3 regions of the Arthrobacter sp. AOP29-A2-19 genome follow, and region 1 is predicted to be linked to each of the others. Evidence: riboswitches for the same ligand, from Rfam matches in the RefSeq annotation. Region 1 holds a riboswitch; each other region holds the start of a gene.
The links. A riboswitch is a leader RNA that binds a small molecule or an ion and turns the genes downstream of it on or off. The one in region 1 is predicted to bind S-adenosylmethionine.
Positions count from the first base shown of each region.

Region 2: it holds a riboswitch for S-adenosylmethionine, as region 1 does, so the genes downstream of both, AC3ZJJ_RS11550 (hypothetical protein) here and AC3ZJJ_RS14655 (ABC transporter substrate-binding protein) in region 1, are expected to answer to the same signal.
Region 3: it holds a riboswitch for S-adenosylmethionine, as region 1 does, so the genes downstream of both, AC3ZJJ_RS11465 (hypothetical protein) here and AC3ZJJ_RS14655 (ABC transporter substrate-binding protein) in region 1, are expected to answer to the same signal.

Region 1 is NZ_CM176894.1:3,182,320-3,187,448, forward strand. Features, by position in the region: gene AC3ZJJ_RS14645 (ABC transporter permease) at 1-848, opposite strand, end outside; gene AC3ZJJ_RS14650 (ABC transporter permease) at 881-1,840, opposite strand; gene AC3ZJJ_RS14655 (ABC transporter substrate-binding protein) at 1,847-3,502, opposite strand; SAM riboswitch class I at 3,597-3,687, opposite strand; gene AC3ZJJ_RS14660 (LLM class flavin-dependent oxidoreductase) at 3,961-5,129, opposite strand, start outside.
Region 2 is NZ_CM176894.1:2,499,367-2,504,495, forward strand. Features, by position in the region: gene speB (agmatinase) at 1-41, opposite strand, end outside; gene AC3ZJJ_RS11535 (hypothetical protein) at 209-739, shown strand; gene AC3ZJJ_RS11540 (cupin domain-containing protein) at 760-1,335, opposite strand; gene AC3ZJJ_RS11545 (sodium:solute symporter family protein) at 1,528-3,009, shown strand; SAM riboswitch class IV at 3,097-3,207, shown strand; gene AC3ZJJ_RS11550 (hypothetical protein) at 3,220-3,531, shown strand; gene AC3ZJJ_RS11555 (VIT1/CCC1 transporter family protein) at 3,768-4,898, shown strand; gene AC3ZJJ_RS11560 (SRPBCC family protein) at 4,895-5,129, opposite strand, start outside.
Region 3 is NZ_CM176894.1:2,482,844-2,487,972, reverse strand. Features, by position in the region: gene AC3ZJJ_RS11475 (App1 family protein phosphatidate phosphatase) at 1-1,079, shown strand, start outside; gene AC3ZJJ_RS11470 (acyl-CoA thioesterase) at 1,076-1,540, shown strand; gene AC3ZJJ_RS11465 (hypothetical protein) at 1,563-2,093, opposite strand; SAM riboswitch class IV at 2,106-2,222, opposite strand; gene AC3ZJJ_RS11460 (siderophore-interacting protein) at 2,383-3,219, shown strand; gene AC3ZJJ_RS11455 (DNA-3-methyladenine glycosylase family protein) at 3,272-4,147, opposite strand; gene AC3ZJJ_RS11450 (DNA-3-methyladenine glycosylase I) at 4,144-4,674, opposite strand; gene AC3ZJJ_RS11445 (alpha-ketoglutarate-dependent dioxygenase AlkB family protein) at 4,869-5,129, opposite strand, start outside.

The sequences.
Region 1 (5,129 bases):
ATCACCAGGCCCGGGAGGCTGGTCAGCCACCAGGCCGTGGCCAGGTACTGCCTGCCCTCGGCGATCAGCAGGCCCCACTCGGGGGTGGGAGGGGGCGAGCCGAAGCCGAGGAAGCCGAGGCCGGAGATGGCCAGGATCGCGGCTCCCAGGTCCACCGCCAGGAGCGCCAGCACGGGTCCGCAGGCGTTGGGCAGGATGTGCTTGAACACGACCGACGCGTACGAGCCCCCGTTGAGGAACGCCGCCTCGACGTAGTCCAGATTGCGCACGCGCAACACCTCCGAACGGACCACGCGCGCGAACGACGCGATCGAGGCGATCCCCACGCCGATGCCGAGCGAGATCGGTCCGGGCGCGAACGCCGTGACGATGATCAGCGAGATGAGGAACCCCGGGACCGCCAACAGCACGTCGACCAGCCGCATGGTGGCGGCGTCGGCGAAGCGTCCCGCGGTGGCGGCCAGCAGGCCGATCCCGGTCCCCACGACCAGGCCGATCAGCACGGCCAGCCCGGCCGTCAGCAGCGTCTGCGAGGTGCCGTGCACCACGCGCGAGTACACGTCGCGCCCAAGGTGGTCCGTGCCGAACCAGTGCGCGGCACCCGGTGCCTGGAACTTGTCCGCCGGGACGCCCGTGACGGGATCGAGTCCGGTGAAGATTCCCGGGAAGAGGGCCCACCCGAGCACCAGCACCAGCGGCGCGGCGGTCAGCCACAGGGCGGGCGAACGCAGGGGACCGCTTCGCCGCCGGGTGGGCGGTGCCACCGTCTGGCCGACTCCGGACGCCGGGACGTCGGGCTGGACCGCCAGGGCGGCGACCGGGGCTATGGTGTCTGGCTTGATGCTCATGGATTCGCTCCGTTGCTTTTGGGCGCTGCTTCTCAGGCGGCCAGCGCGCGGGGCGCACCGTGGGCACTGCTCTTCAGGATCCGTGGATCCAGGAGCGGGTACAGGAGGTCGACGACGAGGTTCACGCCGACGAAGGCGGAGGCGGTCAGCAGCACCAGCCCCTGGACAAGGGGCACGTCCTGCGCCGTGACGGCCTGGAGCACCACCTGGCCTAGGCCCGCCCGCGCGAACACGGTCTCCGTGATCACGGAACCGGCAAGCAGCGTTCCCACGGTGATGCCGCTGATCGTCATGGCGGGGGCCGCCGCGTTTTTCAGCGCATGCCGGTAGAAGATCCACGCGGGCGAGGCGCCCTTGGCCCGCAGCACGTCGATGAACGGCTGCGCGTAGACGGCGTCGAGGCTCTTGAGCAGGACCTGCGCAATCGGCGCGGACACGTGCACCGCGAGCACAAGCACGGGCACGGCGAGCGAGGCGAAGGAGCCGTCCGGGAACAGCGACATCACGCCCAGTTGGATGGCAAGGACCTGCAGCAGCACCAGGCCGAGCCAGAACACCGGGACCGCCGCGAACAGCGGAGGCAGGTTCAGGATCGCCCGTTTGAGCCACGTTGCCCGCGCCAGCGTGGCGGCCGCGGCCAGCGCGACCGCCAGCACCACGGCCACCACGAAGGCGCTGCCGGCGAGGGCCAGGGTGGAGCCGATGACCGAGCCGATGCGCTCGGAGACCGGTTGCCCGGAGGCCAGCGAGTAGCCGACGTTCCCGCGCAGTATGTCGGCCAGCTGGCCGACATACTGCACCAGGAGTGGCTGGTCGTAACCGTACTGGGCCTTCATGGCGGCGATGGTCGCCGGATCGGCCGCCGCATCGGCGGACAGGAAGATCGTCACCGGGTCGTTGGGCAGCAGCTGCACCGCCAGGAAGACCAGCGTATAGGCGAGCCAGACGACCAACAGTGCCTGTCCGACCCGTCGCGCGATGTAGGCGGCCACGGCGGACTACTCTCCGGTCTTCCAGGCGCCCTGGAAGATCGGCGCGGTCCCGGACGTGAACTCGACGTTCGCATTGGTCGCGCCGCCGTAGACCTGCACCTCGTCCCACAGGACCAGTGAGAGCGCCTTGTCGACGACCAGCTCGCGCTGTTCCTCGCCGACCAGCTCCAGGTGCCCGGCCTCGGTCGTGGCGGCGCGCTCCTCGGCGAAGAGCGCGTTGAGCTCCTTGTCCGCATTGAGCGTCTGCGTGTTCGTCTCCGGACCGAAGACGGGTCCCAGGCCGCCGTAGGCGAACTGCCGGGTGCCGAAGAACTCGATGTTGGGGTCGATCATCGCGGTCGTCAGGAACGTGTTGTCGGCCGCCCGGTTGACCAGCTTGACACCGATCTGCCGCCACTGCTGCTCGATCAGCTCGAACGCCGGCTTGATGACGACCGAGTTGTTGGACGACGTGATGGTGACCTGTAGCTTCTCCCCGTCCTTCTCGCGGATGCCGTCGGCGCCCACGGTCCACCCGGCCTCGTCGAGCAGCTTCTTGGAGTTCTCTGGGTCGTAGGCCAGGTCCGCGGACAGGTCGACGAACCCGGGGGCGGCGTGGTTGAGGACGGACCCGGCGATCTCGTAGCTGTCGGAGAGCACGGTGTCCTTGATCGACTGGCGGTCGATGCCCGTCTGCAGGGCCTGCCTGACCCGCACGTCCTCGAGCTTGCCGCTGCCGATGCGCACGGCGGCCATGTTGGCGGTCAGGTCGATGCCCTTGGCGGGCAGCACCTGGGCGCCGCCGGCGGACAGTGCCGCCTCGTCCGCGGGCTGCAGGCCGCGGACCAGGTCGACCTGGCCGGACTGCACGGCGCCGGCGCGGTGGGCGACCTCGGGCAGGTACTTCACGACCAGTTTGTCCAGGTACGCGGCACCCTGGTTCTCGGCCGTCTCCGGCGCCCAGGCGTAGTCGGCGCGCTTGGCGAAGACCACTTCCTCGTCGGTCTTCTCCGACTCGAATACGAACGGGCCGGAGCCCACGATCTTCGCGATGGCGGACTGCCCGGCGTTGTCGAGCTCCAGCGTGGCCGGGGAGACCAGGCCGGCGGTGACCGAGGAGGTGGCCCGGAGGAAGTTCGCGTCGGGAGTCTTCAGCGTGACCTTGACCTGGTTGTCGCCGACGACCTCGGCCGACTTGTAGGCCGAGAAGTCGACGTTCGGCTGGACCTGGGCGGATTCGATGCCCAGGCCGAGCGCGTCCAGGTTGGCCTTGACGGCCTTCGCGTCCAGCGGCGTCCCGTCGGAGAAGGTGACGCCGTCCCGGATGGTGAACGTGAACTCGGTCTGCGCCTCGTTGGCCTCGAATTCGCTGGCGATCCAGCCCACGAGCTTGCCCTGCTCGGCGTCGAAGTACGTCAGCCGGTCCAGGACGCTGTTGAGCACGTTGGCCTTCTCGTAGAAGCGGGCCGCCTGGGTCTGCCAGTTGTTGATCGGGGTCACCTCCGCGTAGGTGAAGGTCCCGCCCTGCACCGGTTCCCCCGCGGGGGCCGACGACGGCGTGGTGGCCGCGCCGGAGCCGCAGGCCGCGAGGCCCAGGGAGGCGGCGGTCAGGAGGGCGGCGAGGGCGGAGGCGCGGCGAACGGTGCGGCGCCCGGACTGGGTCTTGCGAGGTGTGGGTTCCATCGTGGATCCTCCCGGTCGGTACCGAGGAACGCTGGGTCCACAGGGCATCGCCGTCGGCTGTCGCCGGCGGTCGCGAACCTGGGGAGCTTGGCAATCTCCATCGGTCCTGGCATGAGCACCGGCCCCGTGCGGGGTGGTTGCTGCGGCGTCAACGAGCCAGGTCTCTTAGCCGCTCTGGATGGTGAGTCGACCGCGGGGGGGTACCGCGGGCTTGATTCAAGTGTGTTGCAGGATCTTCGATGCGACCAAGCATTACGCCGTGTGGATGAAACAAATGGACACACTGGGCGTCACAGGGGTCATATTCGTTCGCCACGGCGTCATATGACACAACGTTACGCACGCCGCGCCGTCGCGCCTTGCCATACGCTCGGCAGTGCCGCATCCTGACCCGCCGCGGGCCTGACACGCCTCCGGCCCGGATCCGACGGCGGATCCGGGCCGGTTTGTGACGGGCGCTAGCGGACTACGGCGGACGCGGAGACCCGATAGCCGGCCGCGCGGTGCGTGTCGGCGACCCTGTCGCCGCGGCCGAAAAGCTTGTTGCGTAGCGTCCCAGGCGCGTAGCCGGTGGGATACGCGCCGAGCTTCTGGAGCTCCGGCACCACGTGCTCCACCACGTCCTCGAACGTTCCGGGGGTGATGGCGTAGGCCAGGTTGAAACCGTCCACGTCGGTCTCGTCCACCCATTCGACGAGCTTTGCGGCGACGTCCTCACCCGAGCCGACCGTGATCGGCCCGAACCCGCCGACGCCGACCCACTCGGCGAGCTGGCGGATGGTCCAGGGCCTGCCCGTGTCGCCTGAGGCCCGCTTGAACGTCTCCACCGAGGACTTGATGGCGTTGGACTGGACGTTCTCTCCGATGACGTCGTCCGGCCCGTAGGTGGACAGGTCCACGCCCATCCAGCCGGAGATCAGCGCCAGCGCGCCGTCGATGTCCGCGTAGGACTTGTACTCCGCGAACTTCGCCTCGGCCGCCGCCGTGTCCTCGGCCGTGACGATGGTCTGCATGGCGTAGATGCGCACGTCGTACCGGTCCCTCCCGGCGGCCTCGACGGCGTCGCGGATCCTGGCGACGGTCTCCTTCAGCTGCTCGCGGGTAGGGCACGTGACGAAGATGGCCTCGGCGTTCTCCGAGCCGAAGCGCAGGCCGCGCGGCGACGTTCCGGCCCGGAAGACGACGGGCGTGCGCTGCGGGCTCGGCTCGGTGATGGCGATGCCGGGGACCTTGAAGTACTTCCCCTCGTGGCCGATTTCGTGGACCTTCGCCGGGTCGGTGAAGACACCGCTGTCGACGTCGGCGACCACCGCGTCGTCCTCCCACGAGCCCTCGAGCAGCTTGTAGACAACCTCGAGGTACTCGTCGGCGTGGTCGTACCGCTCGGAGTGCGGAAGCTGGTCCTCCTGGCCCATGTTCCGCACGGCGGAGGGCAGGTAGCCGGTGACGACATTCCAGCCGATCCGCCCGCGGGTCAGGTGGTCCAGGGTCGCCAGCCGGCGGGCGAACGGGTAGGGGTGCTCGTAGGCCGTGCTCGCGGTGACGCCGAATCCGAGGTTCTCGGTGACCAGCGCCATGGCGGAGACCAGCATCATGGGATCGTTCACCGGGACCTGGGTTCCGGCCC
Region 2 (5,129 bases), 680 kb from region 1:
GGCCCGATGTTCCCGTTGGCCTCGATGCGGATCTCTTCCATGGTTCTCCTCGCGTGGCGCTGACGGCGCCGAATCGGTGTGCGGGGCGGCGGCCGGTCCTGCCGGGCACCGCCCACCCATGTTGCCAAATGGGCAACATTCGTTTTCTTCAATGCTATTTGCGTCGTACGTCACGGTCAAGGTCCGAGCATCGCATAGGTTGGATACCGTGAGCTACGAGGCCAGCGAGACCACCACCGAGTACTCCGCACGCCGCATTTCCGTCTCCACCCCGGCGTCCCTGCGCGATCTGCGGCGAAGCCTGGAGAACCTGGTTCCGGCGCTGGACCTCGACGGCCTGCCGGACCCGGCCGCGGAGGCCGCCGGCTGGGACGCCCTCCGCCGCGGCGCCGAGGCCGCGGCCCTCTACGGGCTCTGCCGCGTCGCCACCAACGACCCCGGCCGGCTGATGCGGCTCGCGGGCAGCGGAACCGACAGCGTCAGCTACCTGCTCGGCAGCCTCACCATCCAGGCGCAGCTGTTTCGGTACGATCCGGCCACCATGGTCCACTTTCCGCTGCGGCTGGAGATGCACGCAGGGAGACGGGGCGGCACGGTGCTGACGTTCGAGCAGCCAGGAGTCCAGCTGGCGGGCTTCGGAATCAACAAGGTCACGCAGGCCGGCTTCGAGCTCGACCGCCTGCTGGGCGACCTGCTGGAGGCAATGGACCTCCCGCGGCCGGCGGCGCTGCGGCGCTGACGCCCGACTAGGGCCGGATCCTAGCGGGACGCGGCGGGGACGAGCGTCCAGATGACGACCGTCTCCTCGTCCGTGGGATTGACCCACGAGTGGGGCTCGCGCCCAGGGAAGGTCACGGAGTCCCCGGCCTCGAGTTCGAAGCGCTCGTTCGAGAAGACGATGACGAACCGGCCGGAGACGACGTGCAGCACCTCCGCCTCGCAGTCCACCGAGTAGAGCTCGGCCTCGCCCTTCCCGCGAGGCTCGACCACCGCGCGGATCACCTGGAGGCGCCGCTCGGAGCGCGCGGTCAGCAGCCGCTCCACAATCCCTTGCCCGCCGAGCGAGATGCGCGGGGCGTCGGCCAGCCGGACAACGTGCGTCTCCGGCTGGGCGAAGAGCTCCCCCACGGAGACGGACAGCACCTGGCACAGCGTCACGAGCGAAGCGACGGACGGCGACGTCAGGTCGCGTTCGACCCGTGAAAGGAAGCCCTTGGTCAGGCCGGTGGACGCGGCCACCTGCTCGATCGTCAGGCGCTGCGCGTGACGGGCGGCGCGGATGCGCGAACCGATGGCCACGGGCTCGTTGCTGGGTTCGACGGGCAGGGCCTTCATCGTCGGCGTCTCCGGGGCTCAAAGGGGCAAATAGATTGTGATCCAGCTTAGGTCAATTGACGGGTAACCCCGATCACATCTAACCTAGCGGGCAACATCTGTTTACCAAGATGAAATCCCCTCTCCCCGTTCCCGAAGGGCACAACCGTGGAATTCGTCAACGCAGCAATCGTCATCGCCTATCTGGCCGCCATGCTCCTCTTCGGCTGGTGGGGCAAGTCCCGGACCAAGAACTCCTCCGACTACCTCGTGGCGGGTCGCCGCCTGGGACCCTTCCTCTACACCGGAACCATGGCCGCCGTCGTGCTCGGCGGGGCGTCCACGGTCGGCGGCGTCGGCCTGGGCTACCGGTGGGGCATCTCCGGCGCGTGGCTGGTCATCGCGATCGGCGTCGGCGTCCTGCTCCTGAGCCTGCTGTTCGCGCCGACGCTCCAGCGGCTGAAGATCTACACCGTCTCGCAGATGCTGACCCTGCGCTACGGGAGCAAGAACGCCACCAACACCTCTGCGATCGTGATGCTCGCGTACACGCTGATGCTCTGCGCCACCTCCACCGGCGCCTACGCCACGATTTTCGTGGTGCTGTTCGGCTGGGAACGTTGGCTCGCCATCGCCATCGGCGGCGCGATCGTGCTGGTCTATTCCACGATCGGCGGCATGTGGTCCATCACCCTGGCCGACCAGGTGCAGTTCGTGATCAAGACCGTCGGCGTCTTCCTGCTGATGCTGCCGTTCGCGCTCAACGCGGCCGGGGGCTTCGGCGGCATCCGCGACCGAGTCGAGGCGTCCTTCTTCCAGTGGGACGGCATCGGCGCGCAGACGATCGTCACCTACTTCGTCGTGTACACGCTCGGACTGCTGATCGGCCAGGACATCTGGCAGCGCGTCTTCACGGCCAAGACCCCTACGGTGGCCCGGTGGGGCGGCGCAACGGCCGGAATCTACTGCGTCCTCTACGGCATCGCCGGCGCGGTGATCGGCATGGCCGCCCGCGTGGCGCTGCCGGAGATCGACGTCGCGAACCTCGGCAAGGACGTGGTCTACGCGGAGGTCGCCATGAACCTGCTGCCCGTCGCGGTCGGCGGACTGGTCCTCGCGGCCGCGGTCGCCGCGATGATGTCCACGGCCTCCGGCGCGTTGATCGCCGCCGCCACAGTCGCGCGCACCGACGTCACGCCGTTCGTCGCCGGCTGGTTCGGCAAGACCATCGACGTGAACTCGGGCCGGAACCCGGAGCACGACGTGCAGGCGAACCGCTACTGGGTGCTGGGCCTCGGCGTCGTCTCCATCGTCCTGGCCATCATCGTCAAGGACGTCGTGGCGGCGCTGACCATCGCCTACGACATTCTGGTCGGCGGCCTGCTCGTCGCGATCCTGGGCGGATTGGTCTGGAGGCGCGGCAACGGGATCGGCGCCGCCCTGTCCATGGCCGCCGGAACCGTCGTGACCCTGACAACGATGATCGTGTTGGAGATCAATGCCGAGGAGCAGTACGGCGGCATCTACGCGAACGAGCCGATCTACCTCGGCCTGGCCGCGTCGATCGTCGTCTACGTGGCGGCCAGCCTGTTGACCCCGGCCACCCGGGAGGAGGTCGCCCACGCCTGGCGGGAACGCGTCGCCGGCCGCGTGGACGTCGAGGGTGTGCAATTCGAGGAGCACCGCGCCCGGTAGCGCGCCGCCCAACGCACACGGCCCCTCCGGCCAACCCGCGTAACCCCGCTCCGGCCACCGGCCGGCGCGGGGTTACGATTTCTGCAGCTTCACGAGATGCGGCGCCAAGCTCCGACTGGCCGCGCACCAACCCCGGGTTCACGGGTGGTTCGGATGAGGAAGCGGCCGCCGCGGCGGGGCCCGCGGCAAGAGTCCACCGGAAGGCCGCCCGTGACCGCCAGCAAGCCACGCCAGAAAGACGACGACGGTGACGTTGGTGTCGGCGTCGTGCCGATCCTCGACTCCACCCTGGGCACCGTCTCCCTCCGCGTGGACGGACGGTGGCACCACTACCTGGCCGAAGGACCCCGGGCGCTCACCGACGCCCTGGCCAACGCCGTCGGCCGGCCGCGCTTTGATCCGCGCAGCGGAACACTCACCGTCCGGACCGCCGCCACGGGGAGCCGCACGGTTCGGCGACCGCCTTGGCCCTCCTGGACCTGCCCGTCCGCGCCCGACGGCCCGCCCCGGGTATACTCGTAGGCTGAAGGGGAGTAGTTCCAGGCCCGCCCCGGCCCGGCAACGGGCACGACGGCGGCAGCGGACTTGTCGACATACTGGTCACCGCGCGTGACCCGGCAGTCCACCCGGACCAGGCGTCCGGGCGAGCGAGACCTTCGGCCCGCCGGCGGCGGTCCGAGGTTTGCCGTACCCCAAACATTCCTTGGCCGTTGCCTCCCGAGTACCAATCGGGACACGAACCGAACCCAAGGACCCTGATGACCCCGGACCAATCCAGCCCGGTCGAGACCGCCGCCGTCTCCCGCACCCCCACCCACCGCGACGTCCGCCGTTGGCGCAAGTACCTGGCCGACGAGCGCGCCGAGGGCGCCGTCTACCGCGAACTGGCGGCAAACCGCGAGGGCGAGGAACGCCAGATCCTCCTGGGCCTCGCCGAAGCCGAGCGGCGCCACGAACTGCACTGGCGAACCATGCTCGGCGAGCGCGCGGACCGCAAGGTCCGCCCGTCCATTCGGCGGATCCTGCTCCGTTTCCTGGCCCGCCACTTCGGCTCGGTTTTTGTGCTGGCGCTGGCCCAGCGGGCCGAGGGAAACTCCCCCTATGCCGTGGACCAGGACGCGACCCGCCAGATGGCCGCCGACGAGCTGGTGCACGAGGAGGTGGTCCGCGGCCTGGCGACGCGCGGGCGCAACCGGCTCTCCGGGAACTTCCGGGCGGCGGTGTTCGGCGCCAACGACGGACTCGTCTCAAACCTCGCGCTGGTGATGGGCATCGGCGCCACGGGAGTCTCCAACGCGCTGGTGCTGTTCTCCGGCGTCGCCGGCCTGCTGGCGGGGGCCCTGTCCATGGCGGCGGGCGAATACGTCTCCGTGCGCTCCCAGCGCGAGCTGCTCTTCGCCTCGCAGCCCACGCAGGTCACGCTCTCCGCGGCACCCGACCTGGACCTCGACGCCAACGAGCTGGTCCTGGTCTACAAGGCCCGCGGCATGAGCGACGAGGACGCCGAGCACCGCGCCGCGGAGCGGATGGGCTATTTCAGCTGCGACTGCAACCCGTCGCTGTCGCTGCACCCCGAGCGCGAGGCGGACACCGCGGCGGACCACGAAACCGTGGGATCGGCCCTGGGCGCGGCCAGCGCCAGCTTCTGCTTCTTCGCCTCCGGCGCGCTGATCCCCATCCTGCCGTACATCCTTGGACTGACCGGCGGGACCGCCGTGCTGGTCGCCGTCGTTCTGGTGGGACTGGCGCTGCTGCTGACGGGCGGCGTGGTGGGCCTGCTCTCCGGGGCCTCCCCCGCCAAACGCGGACTGCGCCAGCTGGCGATCGGCCTCGGCGCGGCCGCCGTGACCTACGCGCTCGGGCTGCTCTTCGGGACCAGCATCGCCTAACGGCCCTCGAAGTGGCCGGCCAGGCGCTCGAGCGTGCGCTCCATGTTGCCCGGGGTGTTTCTGGTGAAGCCCATCACGCGCAGGACCCACTTGTGTTTGAGCCGGCTGGCGTCCCATGTCTCGCGGACCAGTGTGCCGCCGTCGGCCGGCTCCAGCTCGTAGCGCCAGCGGTGGCCGCTGAAGTGGCGCCAGGCGATCCGCCGGCCGTCCTCGAACTCAACCACCGTGTTG
Region 3 (5,129 bases), 700 kb from region 1:
AGGACTCGTGGCACGCCGTCCGCGAGCGCAATGCCCGTGCCAAGGGCATGGTGGCCACGGTGGCCTCATTCCGCGGCTACGGGCTCAGCGCACCCGCAGGCGGGTGGGTCCGGGTGTTGGCGCGGATCTCGATGGCGCGCCCCGGAAGCCTGGTCACCAGCCTTCCGGCACCCAGGGTGGTTTCCGACAGCGTCCGGGGCTGGCGGAACTTCATTTCCCCCGCGCTTCCTTACGCCGAGGTCACCGTCACGGTGGACGGCCGCAAGTACAAGGTCGACGCCGATCGCGGCGGGGTGCTCGACGCGATGATCGAGGTGGACCTGGAGGCGGGATGGCACACCGTGTACCTCTCCTGCGAGGGCTCCGAGGACGCCCCCGCCAGGGTGTTTGTGGTGGACTCCGCCGTGGACTTCGGCCTGGTCTCCGACATCGACGACACCGTGGTGGTCACGGCGCTGCCCCGCCCGCTGCTGGCCGCCTGGAACTCGTTTGTTCTCAACGAGCACGCCCGCGTGGCGACCCCCGGCATGGCCGTGATGATGGAGCGGCTGATGCGCGGGCGCCCCGGCTCGCCGGTGCTGTACCTCTCCACCGGGGCCTGGAACGTCGCGCCGACCCTCACCCGGTTCCTCACGCGCAACCTGTACCCCGAGGGAGCGCTGCTGCTGACCGACTGGGGGCCCACGGAGGGCCGCTGGTTCCGGTCCGGCATGAAGCACAAGGTGGACCAGCTCCGCCGCCTCGCGCACGAGTTCCCGCAGATGAAGTGGCTCCTGGTGGGCGACGACGGCCAGCACGACCCGGAGATCTACGCCGAGTTCGCCAAGCGGTTCCCGCAGAACGTCAGGGCGATCGTGATCCGCCAGCTGACGCCGTCGGAGGCCGTGCTGGCCGGTGGACGCTCGATGGGAACCGTCGACGCCACCCCCGGCGTGCCGTGGATCTACGCGCCGGACGGCGCCGTCATCATCGCCGAGCTGGAGAAGCTCGGCATCGTTTCCGCGGAGGACCAGCGCGTGCAGGAGCGCGAGCAGCTCCGGGCCCTCGAGCAGAAGCAGGCGCGCGGGGAAGCCGGGTGAGCGGCCGCCGGCTCCGCGTCAAGGTGCCCATGCGCTGGGCGGACATGGACGCCTACGGTCACATCAACAACGTCAATCTCGTGCGCATGATGGAGGAGGCGCGCATCGCCTCCTTCGGCGTCCCCGGCGGGACCGGAAAACCGGGCAACGAGCCGATGGTCGATCTTTTCTCGGCGGTTCCCGGCGGCACGCAGACCCTTGTGGTCGAACACCGGGTGCGTTACGTGAAGCCGCTGGACTACCGCAACGTCCCGGCCGAGGTGGACGTGTGGATCTCCGCGGTGAAGCCGGCCAGCTTCGACATCTCCTACGAGTTCCACGATCCCGTCGACGGCGGCGTCTGCGTCCGTGCCACCACCACGCTGGCCTTCTACTCCACGGAGGAGTCCCGTCTCATGCGGATACCCGCCGAGCATCGGGACGCCTTGGCCGGGTTCCTCGGGGCGCCCGTCTTTCGCTGACGGCGGCTCGGGCCCTACCGGCCTAGACCGCGTCCATTCCCTGGAGCCGGGCGGTCAGTTCCGCGAAGTCGCGGGCGAGTGACTCCTCGTGCTCCAACGCGCACGGTTCCACGGGGTCCGGTGAGAGGCTGACGTAGGTTCGTCCGGCGTGGCGGGACCTGTCTGCCGGAAGACCCAGGATCCCCGCGGACCGGTTCCAGACGTAGCGCCACCTCCCGACCACGGGGCCACGCGCCCCGGCGAGCAGATCCTCGTTGTCCGGGGTGGCCGCCCCGGGCGCACGCGGATCGAGGTCGGGATGCCGGGTGGCCGCGCGCAGAAGGCGCCTGCGCTCGTCCACCTGGAACGCGTCGTGCGTGTGGGCGGCAACCAGCTGTCCCTCCGCCGTGCGGATGAGGATGAGCTGCTCGGGGACATTGACGGAGATGGACACGTTCTCCCAGTCCTGGGGGTGGGCCAGTGCGCTGCGCAGCCGCAAGACGTGGATACGGTGGCCCGGCCGGAAGTAGGCGCAGAGGGAGTCTGCCCCGGATGCGGTGGTGTGGAAGCCCATGGTGGACCCTTTCCGTTGCTCTTGCCGGCGCCATGTGGCCGCTGGCCGCTTCGTCATCCGAACCACCCGAGAAGCATGGGGTTGGTGTGCGGCCGGGTCGGAGCCCAAGGCTGGCCGCATCTCGTGAAGCTGGCCTAATCGTAGCGCAGGCCGCGGGGCGGCCGCCCGCCGGTTACGCACGCCGGTCATGTGCCACGCGCGGCGCGGTTTGCGTTTGGGGGCGCCGGTGGGATTGGGTGGGGAAAACGTCTGTGCCGGAGGATACCGGCGACCAGAGGAGTGATTTCCAGTGACAGTTCCCCCACAAGCACGTCCCGTCCGGCCGCAGGTGGTGCTGGAGGTCGTGGCCAGCGAGAGCCTGGGCGAGCACATGGTTCGGCTGACCCTGGGGGGACCCGGGTTTGCCGACTTCCGGAACAAGGACGCGACGGACAAATACGTGAAGCTGCTGTTCGCCGACCCGGAGCTGGGGCTGGAACCGCCCTACGACCTGGACGCGCTCCGCGGCACGCTGCCCCCGGAGAAGCTGCCCGTGCGCCGAACGTACACGGTGCGCCGGGTGGACGAGGCGGCCGGGACGCTGCAGATCGACTTCGTGGTCCACGGAGACGAGGGCATCGCGGGACCGTGGGCCGCCGCGGCCCGCCCCGGGGACAAGGTCTGCTTCTCCGGCCCCGGGGGAATGCACCGGCCGGACGCGGACGCGGAGTGGTTCCTGTTCGCCGGTGACGAGTCGGCGCTGCCGGCCATCGCCGCGACGCTGGAGGCCATGGATCCCGCGTCCCGCGGCGTCGCGTACCTGGAAGTCGAGGGACCCGAGGACGAATTGCCGTTGGATGCCCCCGCCGGGATCGAGTTGCGTTGGCTGCACCGCGGCGGGCCGTTCAGCCCGGAGAGCACCGTCTTGGCGTCGGCCGTGATGGCGGGGGAGTGGCCGGTGGGCCGGGTTCAGGTCTTCGCCCACGGCGAGCGCGAGATGGTCAAGAACCTGCGACGCTACCTGGCCGACGACCGCGGTGTGGACCGCAAGCAGATGTCGTTGTCCGCCTATTGGGCGTTCGGACGCGCCGAGGACACGTTCCAGGCGGAGAAGCGCGATCCGATCGGTCAGATCTTCCCCGAATAGGGCCGGACGTCGCGGCGGGCAGACCGTGCCCCGTGCCGAGTCGTCGTGCGCGCTACCCGTAGGCGGTGGCGGTCCACAGGTGGACCAGCGCGTGCGCCCGGTACGGGCTCCACGCCGTGGCCCGGTCCTCCGCCTCGGCGGCGCTGATCCCGCCGAGGGCGCGCCGCAACACCAGATCGCCCGGCGCGAACGCGTCGCGGTCGCCCGCGGCGCGTACAGCAAGATAGTCGGCCGTCCAGGGTCCCACCCCCGGCAGGTCCAGCAGCTGCGCGCGGGTCAGGGGAAAGCGTGGTTCCGCCCGGGTTCCGGCGCGCTCGGCGTTACGGGCCGCCACGAAGGCGGAGGCCACAGCCGCAAGTGTCCGGGCCCTGGCGTTCGTGATGCCGACCGCGGCGCGAAGCTCCTCGTGTGGCAGGGCCGCGATCGGCTGCGGCTCGGGAAAGAGCCGCAGTCCCGCGGGCCCGTCGGATCCGAATGCGGCGACGAGCCGGCCGGAGAACGTCCGGCAGGCGGCAAGCGAGACCTGTTGGCCGAGCACGGTGGTGACGGCCGCCTCGAAGGGGTCGAGGCATCCCACGACGCGCAGACCGGGGCGCGCGTCGACCAGCGGCGCCAGCAGGGGGTCGGCGCCGAGCACGGAGTTGACGTCGGTCAGGTCCGTGTCCAGGTCCAGCCACGCGCGGAGGACGGCGTCGAGCTCGGCCTCCTCCGCGGGCGGCAGGCCGGGGCCAGTAATGCGGACGCCCGCGGGTTCGACCGTCAGAGTGATGGCGTGGTGCCCAGAGGATAGCCGCACGGCGCGGGTCACGGTGGCGGCGGCCGGATCCACGATGTCCAGCCGCGGGATCGCGTGCGCGGCCAACAGCCCCAGCAGTTCCGGTGCCTCCAGGCCCCCGGCGGCCCTCAGCAACCGGCCGCCCGCGTTCATGCCGGCCAGACGCCGGAGGATCCCCGGCGGTGGCTGCCCAGCAGGTGCGTGTCGACCATGCCGATCGCCTCCATGAGCGCATACATGGTGGTGGGCCCCACGAAGGAGAAACCGCGCTTTCGCAGCGCCTTGGAGAGGGCCACCGATTCGGGCGACGTGGTCGGCACCTCGGTCAGCGTCGCCGGCCGGGGGGTATCCGCGGGACGGAACGACCAGACGAACTCGACCAGTCCGCCATCCGGGCGCAGGTCGATGGTGGCCCGCGCGTTGCCGATCGCCGCGAGGATCTTGGCGCGGTTGCGGACAATGCCGGAATCGGCCATCAGGCGCGCGACGTCGTCGTCCCCGTACTCCGCCACCACGTCGGGATCAAACCCGTCGAACGCGGCCCGAAACGCCGGCCGCTTGCGCAGGATCGTGGCCCAGGACAATCCGGCCTGGAACCCCTCGAGACTGATGCGCTCGTACAGTCCGTGCTCGTCCCGGACCGGGAGGCCCCACTCGGCGTCGTAGTAGTCCCGGAGCATCGGATCCACGCTGGCCCAGGGCGGCCGGGCGAGACCGTCGTCGCCGAGGACGGTTCCGGCGCCCGGGGTTCTGGCCTCGGCGGCGCCGCCCCCGGGGCCGGAGCCTGCACCGGGGGCGCTGGGGTCGGCGGCGGGTTCGTCCCTGGCCGCTGCGTCCCTGGACGCTTCTGCGGTCCCTGCCGCGGTGTCGTTTTTCACGGTGCGGTGCCTTCTTCCAGTCCGGTGTGGCGGAGCGTGATGTTGATGCGTCCGGAGTCCAGGCCGCAGCCCTCGGGAGCCGTCCCGGGGTAGACCTTGGGGATGCCGTGGTAGGCCAGCCGGGAGGCGCCACCGAACACGAACAGGTCCCCGGACAACAGCTCCACGTCCTGGTAGGGCCTGGCGCGGTTCTCGGTGTTTCCGAACCTGAACAGGCAGGTATCCCCGATGGACAGGGAAACCACGGGGGCGAGGGA